DNA from 2 places in the uncultured Bacillus sp. genome. Region 2 is predicted to be linked to the other one. Evidence: a T-box and tRNA genes for the amino acid it is inferred to sense, from the RefSeq annotation. Region 2 holds a T-box; the other holds one or more tRNA genes.
What was found. The T-box of region 2 lies ahead of thrS (threonine--tRNA ligase). A T-box ahead of a tRNA ligase gene usually reads a tRNA of that ligase, here a tRNA-Thr.
Positions count from the first base shown of each region.

Region 1: it encodes a tRNA-Thr, which carries the amino acid that the T-box ahead of thrS (threonine--tRNA ligase) is inferred to sense. The anticodon was not compared.

Region 1 is NZ_CATYRA010000012.1:14,212-24,146, forward strand. It holds gene Q5C82_RS17285 (PTS transporter subunit EIIC) at 1-962, opposite strand, end outside; gene Q5C82_RS17290 (MurR/RpiR family transcriptional regulator) at 988-1,839, opposite strand; gene murQ (N-acetylmuramic acid 6-phosphate etherase) at 1,853-2,770, opposite strand; gene Q5C82_RS17300 (GNAT family N-acetyltransferase) at 2,880-3,362, opposite strand; gene Q5C82_RS17305 (DUF523 domain-containing protein) at 3,375-3,830, opposite strand; tRNA gene Q5C82_RS17310 (tRNA-Glu) at 4,011-4,085, shown strand; tRNA gene Q5C82_RS17315 (tRNA-Val) at 4,089-4,164, shown strand; tRNA gene Q5C82_RS17320 (tRNA-Thr) at 4,169-4,241, shown strand; tRNA gene Q5C82_RS17325 (tRNA-Tyr) at 4,263-4,347, shown strand; tRNA gene Q5C82_RS17330 (tRNA-Gln) at 4,355-4,426, shown strand; gene sigW (RNA polymerase sigma factor SigW) at 4,655-5,218, shown strand; gene rsiW (anti-sigma-W factor RsiW) at 5,232-5,858, shown strand; gene cdaA (diadenylate cyclase CdaA) at 6,025-6,846, shown strand; gene cdaR (CdaA regulatory protein CdaR) at 6,839-8,293, shown strand; gene glmM (phosphoglucosamine mutase) at 8,312-9,658, shown strand.
Region 2 is NZ_CATYRA010000001.1:392,881-402,815, forward strand. It holds gene Q5C82_RS01920 (2-hydroxymuconate tautomerase) at 36-224, shown strand; gene Q5C82_RS01925 (MarR family transcriptional regulator) at 268-687, opposite strand; gene thrS (threonine--tRNA ligase) at 807-2,723, opposite strand; T-box leader at 2,776-2,998, opposite strand; T-box leader at 3,030-3,252, opposite strand; gene Q5C82_RS01935 (hypothetical protein) at 3,332-3,487, opposite strand; gene Q5C82_RS01940 (YwgA family protein) at 3,626-4,126, opposite strand; gene Q5C82_RS01945 (HD domain-containing protein) at 4,162-5,463, opposite strand; gene Q5C82_RS01950 (DUF1450 domain-containing protein) at 5,625-5,849, opposite strand; gene rsfA (prespore-specific transcription regulator RsfA) at 6,064-6,849, shown strand; gene Q5C82_RS01960 (carboxylate/amino acid/amine transporter) at 6,993-7,883, opposite strand; gene ywfL (octanoyl-[GcvH]:protein N-octanoyltransferase) at 8,052-8,897, opposite strand; gene cysL (cysJI operon transcriptional regulator CysL) at 8,945-9,844, opposite strand.

The DNA.
Region 1 (9,935 bases), on a different contig from region 2:
CCGATCGAATTGATCAGTTCCATGTGCACAGGCGTCAAGCCTTGATGCAGTCCGGTCACGACGAGAGGTAGGAAGGTAGCGCCCAGAATAAAGCCTGCAGCGATGCCGCCGATGTCCAAGATGGACAGAAGGCCGGATGTAATAGCATCAGAAATAAAGCCGCCTAAAGGCATAAATACGACATACGTTACGATTCCGGTGATTAACAGTGAAACGGTTGGGGTGACAATGATATCGAGTGATTGAGGAATAAAACGGCGGATAAATTGTTCGGTGTAAGCAATGAATATGGCTGCGAAAAGAACCCCAATCAAACCTCCCCTGCCCGGAAGAAGCTGTTCTCCGAATAAACTGATCTTTGCGATCTCCGGATTCATAATCAAGATCCCCGCCAGAGCTCCAAGAGCGGGTGTCCCGCCAAATTCTTTCGATGCGTTAATGCCGACGAGAATGCCGAGATAAGTGAACAATCCTGATCCGATGACTGTCAGGATAATAGCGATTTGTGATTCTGCAGAGAGCCAGCCGGCTTGAATGATTGCTTTGGTAATCCCAGTGATTAAACCGGAAGCGACAAGTGCGGGAATAAGAGGGATAAAGATGCTGGCAATTTTACGTAAGAAAAGTTTAAAAGGAGTGGCGTTTTTTCGATTTATGTCGGCTTTCTTTTTGGCCGCAGCTTCTTTGACGTCGACACCTTCTTCTGCTGACACGAGCTTTGAGAAAGCGGCTGTGACATGGTTGACGACTCCTGTGCCGAGGATGATTTGTATGGTTTCAGCTTCGACGACCCCCAATACGCCGTCAAGCTCTCTTAAAGCCTGAGCATCTGCTTTGCTTTCATCATAAGGCGTAATACGCAGGCGTGTCATGCAATGTGTATATGAGGAAATATTGGATTTTCCTCCGCATAGCTCAAGGATTTTCTTTGCGAGATGATTGTAGTTATTTTCTTTGCTCATCAAAACCCCTCCTCTTCCAGATGCCTTATTTTTTTCTCATAGATTGTATGGCTGCTTTCGTTTTATCGATATAGCCGGTTGTTTCTTCATACTGCTCAGCCGCCATGCCTAAAAACAAAACATCAATCATAAAAAGCTGGGCGAGGCGGGAGGAAGTGGCTGCACTTCGAATCAGGGCTTCGTTGGAGTGCGTTGTGTACAACGGGACATCAGCCAGCGCGGAGACGGATGTCTGGCTGAATTGTGTCAGACTGATCGTTGTGATGCCTTTTTCCTTAGCCATCGTGATCAGTTCAATGATTTCCTGCGTCTCTCCCGAAAACGAAATAGCGAATACGATGTCATCCTTATCTGCATTTGCGATTAATGATGCCACAAGATGAGTGTCTGTGAACGCGGTTGCTTGTTTATGAATGCGAAGCCACTTTTGCTGGGCGTCCTTGGCGACAATGCCGGAAGCCCCGACGCCGATAAAATGCACGGTATGAGCTTTGAGAAGCAGAGAAACCGCTCGTTCAAGCTCTTTGTAGTCCATCAGGTCTGAAGTATCCTGAATGGCTTGAATGGCATTGCCGGCCGCTTTTTCAGAAATGGAGGACAGCGGTTCGCGAGGCGCAATGTCCCGATAGCCTTGTACAGCAGGTTTTGCCAGATCGCCTGCCACTCTCATTTTTAAATCTTGAAATCCCTTTAGTCCGAGCGATTTGCAGAGCCTGATGACGGCAGCGTCACTTGAATTGGCTAAGGCACTGATTTCGCTGACAGTGCTTTCTATAGCTTTGTGGGGATGAGTTAAGATGTAATCTGCAAGTTTACGCTCGGATGGGGGAAGCTTGTGCTTCATTGATTGGATGATCGCTAAACCGCCTGTTGCCATTCTTGGTCTCTCCTTATCTTGAATGGTAATGTTCGATTGCTTTGTCTATAAAACCGTTTGTTTCATCAAGCAATGTTTTAGCTTGTTCCTGATCTGTGCTTGTTTTGAGCATGACGATTGCTGTTTTGACGTGATGATTGGCTTTTTCCAGAGTGTGTCTGGCTGTGTCGTATGAAGCGTTTGTGAGGCTTTGGATGATACTGATGGCGCGTTCCTTTAATTTTTTGTTGCTGACATTGACGTCTACCATCAAGTTTTCGTAAACCTTGCCGATTTTGACCATTACAGCGGTGGATATCATGTTTAGAATCATTTTATGAGCAGTTGCGGCTTTCATACGTGTTGATCCTGTAATGGCCTCAGGTCCGACGACAACCTCAATGCTGTGATCCGCATCTTTGCTGATGGCGGAATTTTCATTACAGGTAAGGGCGATGGTGTGTGCTCCGACTTTACGGGCGTATGTTAGGGCGCCTGCGGCATAAGGTGTGCGACCGCTTGCTGCGATGGCAATGACGGTGTCGTTTGAAGTGAGTTGTATGTTTTTTAAATCTTCGGCTCCTGCTTTTTCACTGTCTTCAATGCCCTCTGCTGCCTGCAAAAATGCTTTAGGTCCGCCAGCCATGATTCCGATGACCTGATCTGGGCTTACGCTGTAGGTGGGAGGACATTCAACAGCATCCATGACACCGAGTCTGCCGCTTGTACCGGCGCCTGTGTATATGAGCCGGCCTCCATTTTGAAACGAGTCGTACGCGCAGTCTACAGCTGTTTTGATATCGGGGAGAACCTGCTGAACGGCGGCTGCGACTTTCAAATCTTCGTTGTTGATCATTTTGAGGATGCCGAGTGTGTTTGCTTTGTGGATTTCAGCTGTTTGGCTATTGCGTGATTCCGTTGTAAGACGGTGAAGGTTTAATGGTTTTGACATGAGGAGGCCCCCTGTTTAAAAATAATGTATCTCAATATTCAGTATATTCATTTCTGTTATGATATTTCAACTATGTTTTGAAATTTTTGAAATTCTATTTCACTCAAGACTATAAGAAGTAATGAAGGATCAGCTGCTCTCCAAGCGGTCCGATTCTTCGCCGTCCTTTATCAAGAAACCCGCTTTTCATATAAAGGTGCTTTGCACGTGTGTTCAGATGATTGACGGCCAAAATAATTTCATCACACCATGGGAAATAACCGCTCACAAAAGAGGGAAGCTGAAGCATTGCTTTTTTTGCATAGCCTTTTCCGTGATGCACTGCGTGTAACGACAGAGAGCTGAGCAGTAAAGCAAATGGATTGTTAGAATATGGAGCAAGCGTTTCTTTTGATGTATGTAAAATGAAAAAACCGACTGGCAAATCGTCTTTTAAGATGACTACCGGATACCGGTCCCGTATGCTCAGGGCCTGAGTCAGCACCTCTTTCGGGAGTGAGGTAAATCGTTTGTCATCGTTTTTTAGCGTAAATGATTGGAGCTCCGGCAAATGTTCAGGCTTATAGAAGGATAAAGAAATGTCTTGAGTCATGTGATGCCCTCCTTACAATATGTCGTCTAACTGGTTTTCCGAAATGACATGGTAGCCTGCTTGTTTTAACAATGCGGCGGTCACTCCGCTGCCGGGGATTTTTTGGCCGGAGAATGTACCGTTATAGATAAAACCGCTTCCGCACGACGGACTGTTTTCTTTTAATATGACGGTAGAGGCATTGATTTCTTTTGCGTAAGCTAATGTTTTAGCAGCGCCTTCCATATATAATTCTGTTACATCTTCTCCTGAAACTGTCACGATTTTAGCGGTTCCATTGAGAACATCCTCGCCGGTGCCTCCGATGATTTCTGCAGGTTCACGGGGAGTTGAGAAGCCGCCGAGAAGCTCAGGACAAGCCATGACTGCTTCATTTTCATCGATGAGTTTTCTGATTTTCTCCGATGCGGCGTGAGAGCCGTTATATCTGCATTCAATGCCGCCAAGGCAAGAGCTGACTAGTATCATATTGGTTTCTCCTCTCTTGGTTTGCTTGTTTCTATCATAAAAGAAATGATAAATGTTGGGAGGCTTTTTCAGTTAAAAAAGGAGTTAAAAAGTTTGAAAATAAAAAATTTAATTTTTCTCTTTACAAAGGGGGTGTAACCTGTATATAATAACTTTTGTCAGCTCGACGAGAACACAAACGGCCCGTTGGTCAAGCGGTTAAGACACCGCCCTTTCACGGCGGTAACACGGGTTCGAATCCCGTACGGGTCACCATTTGGAGGATTAGCTCAGCTGGGAGAGCATCTGCCTTACAAGCAGAGGGTCGGCGGTTCGAGCCCGTCATCCTCCACCATTTTGCCGGTGTAGCTCAATTGGTAGAGCAACTGACTTGTAATCAGTAGGTTGGGGGTTCAAGTCCTCTTGCCGGCACTCTTTTCTTAACATTAATATGGAGGGGTAGCGAAGTGGCTAAACGCGGCGGACTGTAAATCCGCTCCCTCAGGGTTCGGCAGTTCGAATCTGCCCCCCTCCACCATTATTATTGGGCTATAGCCAAGCGGTAAGGCAACGGACTTTGACTCCGTCATGCGTTGGTTCGAATCCAGCTAGCCCAGTCACAGACACCTTTGACCAAAAGGTGTCTTTTTTTCTTTTTAAAATCGTTCCAACTTCTAACTGTTCAGTCTGTATAATAATTTTAAAAATATGTTAAGGTAGTTTATTCACGAATTACCATCTACACCCTGCCAAAAATTTGATAAACTTATTTTATAAAAAAATTGAAACCTTTTGAAACGAAGCTCGTATACATACAGACCGGTGAAGGCAGAGGTTAGATAAATATGGAAATGATGATTAAAAAGAGAATTAAACAAGTCAAAAAAGGCGACCAAGATGCATTTGCGGACATCGTAGATATTTACAAGGATAAAATTTATCAGCTTTGCTACCGTATGCTTGGTAATGTGCATGAGGCAGAGGATATTGCACAGGAGGCTTTCATCAGAGCGTACGTTAATATCGACAGTTTTGATATTAACCGGAAATTTTCAACTTGGCTTTATCGAATCGCGACCAATTTGACTATTGACCGCATTCGCAAAAAGAAGCCGGATTATTACCTCGATGCTGAGGTGGCTGGTACGGAAGGCTTGACCATGTATTCACAAATCGCCGCAGATGGGGTTTTGCCTGAAGATGCAGTTGTGTCGCTGGAGCTCTCAAACACGATTCAGCAGAAAATTTTAAAGCTTCCTGACAAATACAGAACAGTTATCGTATTAAAGTATATTGACGAACTCTCATTAATTGAAATCGGCGAGATTCTGAACATTCCTGTAGGAACTGTGAAAACGCGGATTCACAGAGGCAGAGAGGCTCTCAGAAAACAATTAAGGGATCTTTAAGTGGGGTGATGAAATGAGCTGTCCTGAACAAATTGTGCAGCTTATGCATATGCATCTTGATGGAGATATCCTTCCAAAAGATGAACACGTATTAAATGAACATCTGGAGACATGCGAGAAATGCAGAAAGCATTTTTATGAGATGGAAAAATCTATAGCGCTCGTCCGGAGCACATCGCATGTCGAAGCCCCCGCGGATTTTACCGCTAATGTCATGGCAAAATTGCCTAAGGAGAAGAAAAGAGCTTCTGTGAAAAGATGGTTCAGAACCCATCCCGTTATCGCAGCTGCTGCGGTATTTATCATTTTGATGGGCGGAGGTTTTTTTAACAGCTGGCATAATGACCAAAATTTCAGTGTGTCCAAGCAGCCGAATCTTGTGGTGCATAACCACACTGTGACCGTGCCGGAAGGTGAGACGGTCAAAGGTGATGTTACAGTCAAAAACGGCAAGCTGATTATTAAAGGCAAAATAGACGGGGATGTAACTGTTGTAAACGGCGAAAAGTATATGGCCTCTGCTGGACAAGTCACCGGTCAGATTGAAGAAATCAATCAATTATTCGATTGGACATGGTACAAGATGAAGTCTGCGGGGAAAAGTGTAGTCAATGCATTAAATCCGAAAGGAAAAGAGTAAAGCGCGTAATCGCTTTGCTCTTTTTTTATGGGCTGAGAGGGCTGGCACATTTCACTTGCCAAATCGAAATGTGGTATAATGGGCTCGCTATGTAAAGTACATATGCGTAACACGTAAAACACAAAATGCGAAATACGAAATGACTGAAATCTTGGAGGACGAGGAAATGGCTTTTGAGGATATCCCTTTTTTGCAGTACCTCGGCAATGCCGTTGATATTCTCCTTGTTTGGTATGTGATATATAAATTGATTATGGTGATACGCGGCACGAAAGCGGTTCAGCTGTTAAAAGGAATTGTCGTGATCGTGCTTGTCCGTATGGCCAGCCAATATTTGGGCCTCAGCACGCTTCAATGGCTGATGGACCAAGCGATAACATGGGGATTTTTAGCAATTATTATTATTTTTCAGCCTGAGCTGAGAAGAGCGCTTGAACAGCTTGGCCGCGGCCGCTTTTTTTCAAGGAGCGGCACGCCTGTGGAGGAAGCGCAGCAGAAAACAATTGAGGCCATCACAAAAGCAATCAATTATATGGCGAAACGCCGTATAGGCGCCCTGCTGACCATTGAGCGGGATACCGGAATGGGAGATTATATCGAGACCGGCATACCTTTAAATGCCAAAGTCAGCTCTGAGCTGCTGATCAATATTTTTATTCCAAACACTCCGCTTCATGATGGTGCAGTGATTATGAAGAATAATGAAATTGCCGCTGCCGCCTGTTATCTGCCGCTTTCAGAAAGCCCGTTTATTTCAAAAGAACTGGGCACGCGGCATAGAGCGGCTGTCGGCATCAGTGAAGTAACAGACAGTTTGACGATTATTGTGTCTGAAGAGACCGGCGGCGTCAGTGTGGCGAAGAACGGAGACCTTCACAGAGAGCTGACGGAAGAAGCGCTGAAAGAAATGCTTGAAGCCGAGTTTAAGAAAAACACCAGAGACACTTCTTCTAACCGCTGGTATTGGAGGGGCAAGAAAAATGGATAAATTCTTAAACAACCGCTGGGCTGTGAAAATTATTGCTCTGCTTTTCGCGCTCTTGCTTTATGTGGCGGTTAACAGCAATCAAGCACCGACTCCGAAAAAACCGGGTGAATCTTTCTTTCCGACATCAACAACTGATGAAGCAACACTGACCGATATCCCGGTCAAAGCGTATTATGATGATGAAAATTACGTCGTGACAGGTGTTCCGCAAACGGTGAATGTCACGATAAAAGGCTCGACAAGCGCCGTGAAAAAGGCTAGGCAGACCAAGAATTTTGAAATATATGCCGACATGGAAAATTTAAAAACCGGCACACATAAGGTTGAGCTAAAGGCCAAAAACGTGTCGGATGGGCTGACAATCTCTATCAATCCGTCTGTTACGACAGTTACTATTCAAGAACGGACGACCAAAAGCTTTCCTGTAGAAGTGGAGTACTACAATAAAAGCAAGATGAAAAAAGGCTATTCTCCGGAGCAGCCGATTGTCAGTCCGAAAAATGTGCAGATTACCGGATCTAAAAATGTGATTGATAATATTTCTCTTGTAAAAGCTTCAGTGAATTTGGAAAACGCAGATGAAACGATTGAAAAGGAAGCGAAAGTGACTGTCTATGATAAAGACGGAAACGCGCTTCCTGTCGACGTAGAGCCCTCGGTCATCAAGATTACCGTTCCGGTAACAAGCCCGAGTAAAAAAGTGCCCTTTAAAATTGAACGGACAGGAAGCCTTCCTGACGGTGTCAGCATAGCGAATATTGAATCCAGTCCCAGTGAGGTAACGGTTTACGGCTCACAGGATGTGTTGGATTCTCTTGAATTTATTGACGGCGTCAGCTTAGATTTAAGCAAGATTAACAAGGATTCCGATATCGAGGCAGATATTCCGCTTCCTGACGGCGCCAAAAAAATTTCGCCGTCAAAGGTGACTTTGCATATAGAAGTAGATAGTGAAGCGGATCAGAAGTTTGAGAATGTCTCTATTAAGACTGTAGGGCTGAGCAGCTCGCAAAACATTGAATTTCTAGATCCTGAATCGCAAGCGATAGACGTGACGGCTAAAGGCTCTCCCGCCAATATAAAAAAACTGAAGAAATCAGATATTGAATTGTATGTGAATGTTTCAGATTTAGATGACGGGGAGCATAGCGTGAAGCTTGAAGTAAACGGGCCTCAGAATGTAACCTGGTCCTTGGGGCAGAAAAGCGCCAAAATCAAGCTGACGTCTAAAAAAAGCAATACATCAACTAATGACAACAGCAGCAATACATCAGGGAACCAGGATGACACAGATAAGCAAACGAATAATCAAAAGAACAACCAGCAAGAAGATACAACGAACACTGATAAAGACAGCAATGATCAAAAACAAGACGAAAATAAAGATCAAAACCAAGATCAGGATGAGGACGAATCCACTGCGGATTCACAATCCACATCAGAATAAAAAAGGAGCGATTATAAAATGGGCAAGTATTTTGGAACAGACGGTGTAAGAGGTGTCGCCAATAGTGAGCTTACACCTGAGCTGGCCTTCAAAGTCGGACGTTTCGGCGGATATGTGCTGACAAAAGACAAACAACGTCCGAAAGTGCTGATAGGCCGCGATACACGCATCTCCGGCCATATGCTGGAGGGAGCCCTTGTCGCCGGACTTTTATCCATTGGCGCAGAAGTCATGCGCCTGGGTGTCATTTCTACACCTGGTGTATCTTATTTAACAAAAGCGATGGATGCAGAGGCAGGCGTCATGATTTCTGCTTCTCACAACCCAGTGCAGGATAACGGCATCAAGTTTTTCGGGGGAGACGGATTTAAGCTTTCTGACGAACAGGAGGCTGAAATTGAGCGCCTGATGGACGAACCGGAAGATAGGCTGCCAAGGCCGGTCGGAGCCGATCTCGGTCTTGTAAACGACTATTTTGAAGGTGGACAAAAATATCTGCAGTTCTTAAAACAGACTGCTGATGAAGATTTCACAGGCATTCATGTGGCACTGGACTGCGCACATGGTGCAACGTCGTCCTTGGCGACACACCTGTTTGCTGATTTAGATGCCGATGTTTCAACAATGGGGACTTCCCCGAACGGATTAAACATTAATGACGGCGTCGGATCGACTCATCCTGAAGCGCTCAGCGCGTTTGTCAAAGAGAAAAACGCCGATCTCGGTCTTGCGTTTGACGGTGATGGCGACCGCCTGATTGCTGTCGATGAAAAAGGAAATATCGTTGACGGCGACCAAATCATGTACATATGCTCAAAACACCTGAAATCAGAGGGCCGTTTAAAGGATGATACAGTGGTTTCGACTGTAATGAGCAACCTTGGCTTCTATAAGGCGCTTGAAAAAGAAGGCATCAAAAGCGTGCAAACGGCTGTCGGTGACCGTTACGTAGTAGAAGCGATGAAAAAAGACGGCTACAATGTCGGCGGTGAGCAGTCAGGACATCTTATTTTCCTTGATTACAACACGACAGGGGACGGATTATTGTCTGCTATTATGCTGATGAACACATTGAAAGCGACAGGCAAGCCGTTGTCAGAGCTTGCAGCTGAAATGCAGAAGTTCCCGCAGCTGTTAGTCAATGTGAGAGTAACTGATAAATATAAAGTCGAAGAGAACGAAAAAGTAAAAGCTGTTATTTCTGAAGTTGAAAAAGAAATGAACGGCGACGGCCGGATTTTGGTCCGCCCTTCAGGCACTGAACCACTAGTCCGTGTTATGGCTGAAGCGAAGACGAAAGAACTGTGCGATGAGTATGTCAATCGCATTGTTGAAGTCGTCCGGTCAGAAATGGGATTAGAGTAACGAAGCCTATTATCAGAGAGTGAACAAGACAAGCGAGTTTTACATATGATAATTGTGAGACATACGGCAAAGTTGTTTAAAAAACAATTGACCGTTTATGCCACATGCTGTAAAATCAAGCTTGTCTTGTTCTTATTTTCTCTACAGGAAAGAAGACGGGATTATTGTTTCACCTATAATTATAGCGCCCGAACTAAGCGCCCGAAAAAAGGCTTAGTTGACGAGGATGGAGGTTATCGAATTTTCGGCGGATGCCTCCCGGCTGATTATGCAGATC
Region 2 (9,935 bases):
AGAGAGGAAACGAGATAAAGGAGGATTCAGCACCCATGCCATACGTAACCGTCAAAATGCTCGAAGGCCGTACAGACGAGCAAAAACGCAATCTTGTCGAGAAAGTAACAGAAGCCGTAAAGGAAACAACCGGTGCTTCTGAAGAAAAAATTGTTGTATTTATAGAAGAAATGAGAAAAGATCATTATGCCGTCGCAGGCAAACGCCTGAGCGATATGGAATAATCTCTTATAAAGCCGGCGCTTCGCGCACCGGCTTTTTCTATCCCTATTGGGTCAGCTTCTCTATAATCGCTAAGAACGTCTTTTTCTCTTCGATTGTTAAACGTTCAAACATGCCGTCAATCAGCTGCTGTCGGTTTTCGATCATTTGTTCAGCTGTTCCCCGGCCCGATTCAGAAAGCGTAATCCATACAGTACGGCGGTCATTGTTATTTCTCGATCTTTCAATAAACCCCTCCTGTTCTAAATGATTCAGAGCAGTGGTTGTGGCAGAGGGAGAGAGTGTGACCTCCTTCAGAATATCCTTTATGGTGCAGCTCCCATGTCTGTATATAATCCGCAGAATAAATCCTCTTACATTATTCACATGTTTCGGAACGGTGGCTTCATCCAATAGTTTCGTGCTTTTCAAGTATTTTGTAAGTGCGTGATCCAGCATATTTGCTTCCAGTTTGTCATGGTCCATGTAGATTTCCCCATTTCGAGATGCATTCATAACATACGAACGATATGATTTACTTATTATTTTACTGATTCCGGATAGGGAAAGTCAAAAAAGCAAAATGAGAATTCACAGCTTTTCTCCTAGATACTTCGATTTTTCACCTGTTTAACTAGTTTATCTTTAAACGTCTGAAAAGGGACGTGTTCAATCAGCTGATCTCCGAATTGGCGGACGTTTACCGCGTCTTTCTGCTCTTCATGATCCCCGAGCACCAGCACGTACGGGATTTTCTGCACCTGCGACTCTCTGATTTTGTAGCCCAGTTTCTCATTACGCTCATCAATGCGGGCTCTTATTCCCAGCCGCTTCAGCTCTGCCTGCACCTTTCTGCAATAGTCCCAGTGAACGTGCGAAACCGGAATGATTTGAACCTGGATCGGTGCAAGCCAGACTGGGAATGCCCCGCCGAAATGCTCGATTAAAATGCCGAAGAAGCGGTCGATCGAGCCGAATACCGCTCTGTGTATGACAACAGGACGAACTTTTTCATTGTGTTCATTGATATATGTTAAATCAAATTTTTCCGGCATTTGAAAATCAAGCTGTATTGTCGCGCATTGGTGGCTTCGTTTCAGGGCATCTTTTATGTGAAAATCAATTTTCGGCCCGTAAAACGCCCCGTCGCCTTTATTAACCTCATAAGACAGGTTAAGCTCCTCAAGGACGTATGCTAAGGCACGTTCCGACGCTTCCCAAAGGCTGTCATCGCCTAATGAATCTTCCGGGCGAGTCGAGAGTTCGACTGAATACTCGAAGCCAAAAGTACGATATACCTCATCAATCAGCCGGATCGCTTCTTTGATCTCACTTTCAATCTGATCCTCTCGAACGAAGATATGGGCGTCATCTTGGCAGAACGTCCGGACGCGAAGCATTCCGTTTAAAGCACCGCTGTATTCATGGCGATGCACCTGGCCGAATTCCGCCATGCGAATCGGCAGATCCCGATACGAATACAGGCTGTTTTTAAAGATGAGCATATGTCCGGGACAATTCATCGGCTTCATTGCGAATCTTGTATCATCCACTTCTGAAAAATACATATTGTCGCGATAATGATCCCAGTGGCCTGACTGCTCCCATAACCGCTGATTCATCATAAATGGCGTACGCACCTCCTCGTAGCCAGCCTTTGTTTGCAGCTCACGCGAGAAGCGTTCCAGCTCATTGCGGATAATCTGCCCTTTTGGCAAATAAAACGGCATCCCCGGCGCTTCTTCAGAAAACATAAACAGCTCTAATTGTTTGCCCAGCTTGCGATGGTCTCGTTTTGCCGCTTCTTCCAGCGTATGCAGATGCGCATCGAGATCTTTTTTCTTTTGAAACGCAACCCCGTACACCCGCTGCAGGACTTCATTCTCGCTGTCTCCGCGCCAATAAGCGCCCGATACTCTTGTCAGTTTGAACGCCTTGATCATTCCTGTGGAAGGAAGATGCGGCCCGCGGCACAGGTCAACGAATTCTCCCTGCTGATACAGCGTGATATCCTCTCCGCGCGGAATATCCTTCAACATCTCCAGCTTAAACGGCTCGCCTTTTTTGGCAAACAGCTCTTCAGCCTCTTCGTAAGAAACCTCAATTCGTTTGATTTCAAGGTTCTCATTTATAATATTCTTCATTTCTTTTTCGATGGCCTCTAAGTCTCCTGATGTCAAGCTTTGCTCCAGCTTCATGTCATAGTAGAAGCCGTCTTCAATCACTGGACCTATCCCCAATGACACTTCTCCGTACAGACGTTTCACTGCTTGGGCCAGTACGTGCGCTGATGTGTGGCGAAGCACCTGCAAGCCTTCTTGGGAATCAAGTGTGACAATCGAAAGCTCAGCATCCTCCTCCAGCTTAAAGCTGAGATCAACGAGCTTGCCATTGACCTGGCCCGCAGCCGCCTTCTTTTGCAGACTGGAACTGATAGAACCAGCCGCTTCTTTGATTGTGATGCCTTTCGGATATTCCTTGATCTGTCCGTCCGGAAGCTGAATGTGTACATGTTTACTCATTTTTAAACACTCCTTCATCATTGTTGGATATAAAAAACACACCCGTCCCGCTGTAAAGGACGAGTGTGTGATGTACCCGTGGTTCCACCCAAATTCCCGACAAACGCTTTGTTTATCGGCTCGGTGCTGTAACGCAGCATAGACGGCATTGGATACTTCAGTTCCCCAATGCTGCTCCAAGGTGGTAAATGATCATCCTAAGCTGGGAAGCTCCCACCTTTCCTTCCCTCTCTGAAAACCGTAACGATCATTCATGTCCTTTTCATCGCATGTATTCAATTCATAAAAAAACACACCCATCCCTCTAAAAGGGACGAGTGTGTGATGTACCCGTGGTTCCACCCAAATTCCCGACAAACGCTTTGTTTATCGGCTCGGTGCTGTAACGCAGCATAGACGGCATTGGATACTTCAGTTCCCCAATGCTGCTCCAAGGTGGTAAATGATCATCCTAAGCTGGGAAGCTCTCACCTTTCCTTCCCTCTCTGAAAACCGTAATGATCATTCATGTCCTTTTCATCGCATGTATTTAGTTCATAAAAAAACACACCCATCCCTCTAAAAGGGACGAATGTGTTTATCATCCGTGGTTCCACCCAAATTCCCGATCAACACACATGGTGTATCGGCTTTAAGGTGCTGTAACGCAGCATGACGGTATCAGATACTCGATTTCCCCGATACGGCTCAAAGGCGGTAAGCTGCTTCCCCTGCGTTAGGAAGATCTCAGCTGTCCTTCCCTCTCTGGAAACCGTAAAAAGCATCTCGTGTCCTTATCAGTGCCTGTATACATTACTGATTGTTTGATGATTTCATATATTTTACAATACATTTTCAGAAACCGCAATTTGTTCTGTTAAAAAAAAGCAAAAGAAACGGAGCATTTCTTTTGCTTGGTATGGTTAACAAATCTGCTTCAGTTCTTCTATGTATTGAAGCGCTTCGTCATATTCTTCATTTGTATATTTTTGTTTGCTTTTGATTGTAAAGACTTTTTCTTTCTTTTCCTCGGCCTCAAGCCCGTCAAAGTAAAGGATCGTGGAAACCAGCTCTAAAAACCGTGATGAACGGCTGTTTACACTGTCGATATAGCCTTTGATATCGGGCATATCCAGATCAGCATGGTCTAAAAATGCGGAGCCTGTCTCAGTCAGCGAATAACGGTATTGAAAGTAGCCGCCCTTTTTTTCCTTCACTTCATGCAGAAATCCAAGATTGCACAGCTCTTCAATCTGGAGCGTCAGTTCCTCTGAATACGGTCCGTAAAAGTGAAAATCATATTTCTCATAGAAAGGAAACTGCATTTTCTTTGCAATATAAATCATTTTCTGCAGCTTCTTCCGCCCGATGATTTCTCCAGAATCCGAGAACACCTTCATCAGTTTTGCATGTTCTTTCAACAAATTCCCGACATCTCCTTTTTCCTTCTTTCCAATTTCTATGTCAGTCCCAGCAGCTGCCGGATTTTCATTTTCGCTTCCGGATGTTCAGAGCCGTCACAAATCAGGTCCTTCGGATAGTACAGCTTGTGGTCCGTCCGCCTTTTCCCGGAGATGGATTCCACAATAGCCGACTGTCTGGACAGCTCTTTAATTTGGCCGCTTTGCGTCAAGAGATGGATCGGCAGACGCTCCTCTTCTTCTCCAGGACGGTAAAAATCGTATGGCAGATCTGAAGAAGAATCGACGACCAAATAATAGCTCGGATCGATTCCCGCCTCTTTGAACAATGAAGTCAGCTCAAAATAAGCCGACATTTCTTCATTCGGATTGAATTCAACGTATTGGAACAGCTGGCGGTTAATGAATCTGCGGCACAAATCGGATAAAATTGCGTCTTCTTCATCCTCCCAGGCCTGGAAGTAATACAAAATAATAGATTCATCCAGCTTCACATAATCCTCCAGGGTCAATTTCCCTTCAAAAATAGAATAGAAATGAACCGGAGCGTGAGTGAAGACATAGCCTTCATCGTGCAGCTGCTTCGCCCTGTGAAGAATCTTCGTTAAAATAACCTCTGCGCTTCTTGTCACTGGATGGAAATACACCTGCCAGTACATTTGGTAGCGGCTCATGATATAGTCTTCGACAGCGTGCATCCCGCTTTCTTTAATGACGATCTGATCCTCGCGCGGGCGCATCACCCGAAGAATCCGCTCCATATCAAAATGGCCGTAGCTGACGCCCGTATAATATGCGTCGCGCTGCAGGTAATCCATGCGGTCTGCGTCTATCTGACTAGAAATCAGGCTGACCACTTGCTTGTTTTTATATGTTTTGGCAATGACTTCAGCAACATCCTGCGGGAAACGCGGGCTCACCTTTCTGAGCACCTGATTGACCTCCGTGTCCCCCAAAATGATACCTCTTGTAAAATCTTCGTGGTCAAGGTGAAAGACTTTTTCAAATGAATGCGAGAACGGCCCGTGCCCGAGATCATGAAGCAGCGCCGCAGCCAAACAGAGTTCGCGCTCACTGTCATCCCATTCAGGGCGGCCTTTAAAGACGTCATCAACCATTCTCCTGACAATTTCATAGACACCGAGAGAATGGTTGAACCGGCTATGCTCAGCGCCGTGGAACGTCAAATACGTCGTGCCAAGCTGCTTAATTCTGCGGAGACGCTGAAATTCGCGGGTTCCGATCAAATCCCATATCAGCTTGTCCCGAACATGAACATAGCGGTGCACCGGATCTTTAAACACTTTTTCTTCTGATAATTTTCCATTTGGATACGCCATCGTCATTCCCTCTTTTTTTTAGCCGTGTTTCTATTATATCGACTCTATTCTTTGAAAACATCCTTGAATTTGCCCGGCGATTTGTTCCATCTTTACGAAAAACACGTTATGTGAAGCAAAAAAGCCTGACCTGAGGGCCGAGGCTATGAAAAAATATGTTTTTACTTTTTTATTTTCTTTTTTACTTTGTCAATCAGCTCATCCTCTGTCGGAGCTGACAGCGGGCGATTGTTCACAAAAGCAAATGATTTTTTCCGTCCGGGTCCGCAATAAGATTGGCATCCTACCTCAACCTTTGCGTCCGGGTCCACTTCTTTTAAACGCGGCAGCAATGTTTTGATATTAGTGGCTTGGCAATCATCACACACTCGAAATTCATTAGCCATGACGTACGCTTCCCTTCATTTCTATGTTCATCTATGTGAATAACCTAAAATCGCTTTTCAAAAAAAATCACATCACTCTTCATTTTACAAGGATTCGACTGTTCCTGCAAGCCGCTCCATCCTTCGTATCTCCTATTCTTTCAGCCAACTTGTATAAATATTTTCCAAACTGGACATTCTAATACCATGAAAAGAAAAATGGGAGTTGAGATAAATGACAAAACAGCGACAAGACGCTTGGTCAGAGGAAAACGATCTGCTTTTAGCCGAAACAGTGCTTCGGCATGTGAGGGAGGGCAGCACTCAGCTGAACGCCTTTGAAGAAGTCGGAGATAAATTAAACCGGACATCTGCAGCCTGCGGATTCAGATGGAACGCGGTAGTCCGCCATCAATATGAAAAAGCGCTTCAACTTGCGAAAAAACAGCGAAAACAGCGGATGAGAGCGCTCGGAAACGGGCAGCCTGCGAAAAAAAGGCTATTATATCAGCCTCCTGCGGTTGATCCTGAAATCATTCAAGAAACCGCTGCAGAGGAGCCTGTTAAAACAGACGCACCAGCAGCTGAAAATGAGCAGCAGCCTTTAATGTCAGGCGAACACATGCCTTTTGTGGATGAAAGCTTTAAGGAAGAGTTAGCTAGTCTATCACACTTATTGTCTCCCCAAACGCCTGCAGCCGCGCCTGAGATGACGATGACGATGAATGATGTGATCCGCTTCCTGCAGAATTACGAAGGCAATAATGAGCAATCATCGGCATTAAAAATGGAAAATGAGCGTTTAAAGAAAGAAAATCAGGAATTGCAAAGCAAAACGGAACAGCTTGAGGCAGAAGTACAAAAGCTTGAAAAAGACCAAAAAACGATCCAAGAAGATTATGAAACCTTGGTGAAAATTATGAATAGAGCCAGAAAGCTAGTTTTATTTGAAGAAGATGAACATGCCTCTCCGTCCTTCAAAATGGACCGAAACGGCAATTTAGAAAAAATGGCAGAGTAAGTTAGAAAAATCCCAAAACAGCAACTGGTTTTGGGATTTTCTCCATGTACAAAATCCCCTTTTCCATTGAGAAAACAGGATTTTATTATTTTGCAGCTGGCTCCGCTATTCTTGTAAAATGAGGCCAAGCTTATGCGAATCTATTAAGACATGTGAGCCGCCTCGGCCGTTTTTTGTTTCCGAGGCGCAGCGGAAATGACCAGAAGCCCAAGCATCATCAGTGTAATGCCGAGCCACGAGGAAAATGAAAGCATTTCCCCTATGAAAAACACGCCCAGCAATGAGGCCGTCAGCGGTTCAGCTAAAGACAGCGTGACCGCCGCCGAGGCCGGAACCCCCGTAAGGCCTTTCACAAACAAGAAGTATGCGGCACATGTTGCTATTAGACCGATGTAAAGACTCGTTCCCAATCCTCTCGGGGTCAATATCCACGAGATATCTGACTGCCATAAAAGCGGCGTCAGCAGAATGGCACTGATCATAAAGACAACGGCGGAAGTCGCTCGCGGAGGCTGGTTTTTCATCATCGCTTTACTGATAAGCGTATAGCCCGCAAAAGAAGCACCCGCTCCGAGCGCCATAAGAACGCCAGTAACATCAATCCGAACATTCGAACCGTCGGAAAACAGGAGCCAGCAACCGGCTAAAGCCAGTACAGTCGCGATCCACCAAGAGTTTCGCGGACGTTTTTTCAATATGGCCCACTCCATGCTTCCGGCAATGATAGGCGCACTGCCGATCGCAATTACAGTCCCCACAGCGATTCCTGTTTCTTTAACGGCTGTGAAAAACAGCGGCTGATAACACGCCATACAAACCGCTGCCGCTAACACGAGCGGCCATGACCAATTTTTCACGTGAAGCTCCCGGCTGATCCAAACCGCAAGCAGCATGGCGCTTCCTCCTATTAATAATCTGAACGCTCCGAATGCCAGCGGTGTGGAGCTTTCTGGAGCCATCGCCTGCACGGTTCCCGTGGTTCCCCAGAAGAAAGCCGCGATCAGCACAAACAGGCTGTAAACATTCCCTTTCATCTGCCTCTCCCCTTTGTATATGGATGCTGATGTCATTTTATCGTTTTTCGTTTTGACAGGGTTATCTGAATGTAAGAAGGATTTATCTGAAAATAAGATTGTTGGGGATAAAATACCGCTTGATATAAAAAATGCATGCCGGCCATACAGCTGGCATGCGAAGAACGTTCACCCAAATACCTTTGCATTCCGCTCAGCCATCCGGACGAGGTTTTTCTCAAATTCCATTTCCTCATCAATGGACAGTCCGGCTGAGTAAAGATGGGTGCTTAACGCTTTTAATTCTGTCAGTAAAGCGAACATTAAGTCTTGTACGGAGATGTCTGTTTGCAGCAGCTCACTTAAGGACGCCATCGTTTCCGGACGTATCTCCGGATAGACACCTTTTTTATCGTTTTGTTTGTCCTTCAGCGCTGCTTGGTAGAATCGTCTGATCAAATCAGCTCTTTCACTGCCGCTTTTATCCGCGCAGAGATAAATTTGAACAGCGACTCCGCCGCGAACGCGCCTTTGAGAGATGCCGGCGAATTTTTTGCCATTTATGCTAAGGTCATAGCTGCCGGGACAATAGGACCCTTCAATTTCATAGGCTTCGATCTTTGCGTTGTACGGCTTTAGCATCCGTTTCATCAGCTCAACCATCGCTTCATATCCTTTGTCTATATCGATGCCTTTCTTTTCGTCCTCGAATATGAGAGAAATATTTAAAACGCCTTCATCCAAAACGACGGCAAGACCGCCGGAATTGCGTACAATCACACGGTATCCTTCATTTTCCAGGAAGGTGATACCGTCCTGCAAAAACGGGAGGCGCGTATCCTGTATTCCAAGGACAATTGTATCGTGGTGAACCCATGAGCGCGCTGTCGCCGGCGACACGCCTTTTCCGACGGACATGCACAGCGTATCATCCATTGCGAAGGACTGCTTCGCATCAAATAAAGGGCCGAGACTGGATTGGTCAATGACTCTCCATGTCGGCTGCATCAGTAAATCAATCGGTTGGTTTGCCATCTATGTAAAACCCTTTCATGTTAGGCTTATGAACGAAAACTATTATATCATTTCAGCCGCTGTGATTGATAATTGCTTTTCAGCATCGTAATAAAAATTTCTTTGTTTTTTGTATTCTCCATGAGAGGAGAATGAATGTAAGACAGCTTGCGCTTTAACGAGAAATCTTTTATATGAAGAATAGAAATTTCACGGTGAATCAAATCCTTATGCAGCACGCTTCTGGATAGAACCGACAGCCCCATGCCGCTGATCACCGCTTCTTTTACTCCTTGATTGCTGCTGATGGTGAACATCGACTTCGGCCGCAGCCCGTTTGAGCTGAGCACATGATCGAGATATTCTCTCGTCCCGGAGCCTTTCTCTCTTGTTACCCATGCTTCGTTTTGCAAATCGCTGATCGAAATATCTCTTCGTCCTGCCAGCGGATGCTGATTCGGCGCGGCAATGCACATTTCATCTTCCATGAACGGCTCAATTTCCAGCTCGTTTTCGTTTGTATGTCCTTCAATCAGCCCGATATCAGCCTGAAGCATCCGCACACGCTCGCTGACCTCCTCCGTATTGCCAATCATGACATCGAGGTTCAGCTCTGGATACAGCTTTTGCAGCTGGGCTAAGAGCGGCGGAAGAATATACTCTCCGATCGTAAAGCTGGCAGCAATTTTCAATTCGCCCTTCACATAGTGATGATGGGCATAGATTTCAGCCTTTGCTTGCTCGTAGAGAAATACCATTTGCTTTGCTCTTTGATACAAAATGTCTCCTGTCGGCGTTGTCGTAAAGTGTTTTGGCGACCGGTTCAAGAGAGCCGTTTGAAATTCTTTCTCAAGATTTTTGATATGGAGACTGACGCTGGGCTGGGAGATCATCAGCTTTTCCGCCGCTTTTGTGAAGTTTTTTTCTTCTACTACCGCTATAAACGTTTTCAGCACGTCGTAATACAAAAACCCCACCCCTGTCATTAATAAAATATATGATTATGATCAGTTTTCTTTATTGTACTCATATCATCTGTCTTGGTAAAGAAGGCTATAC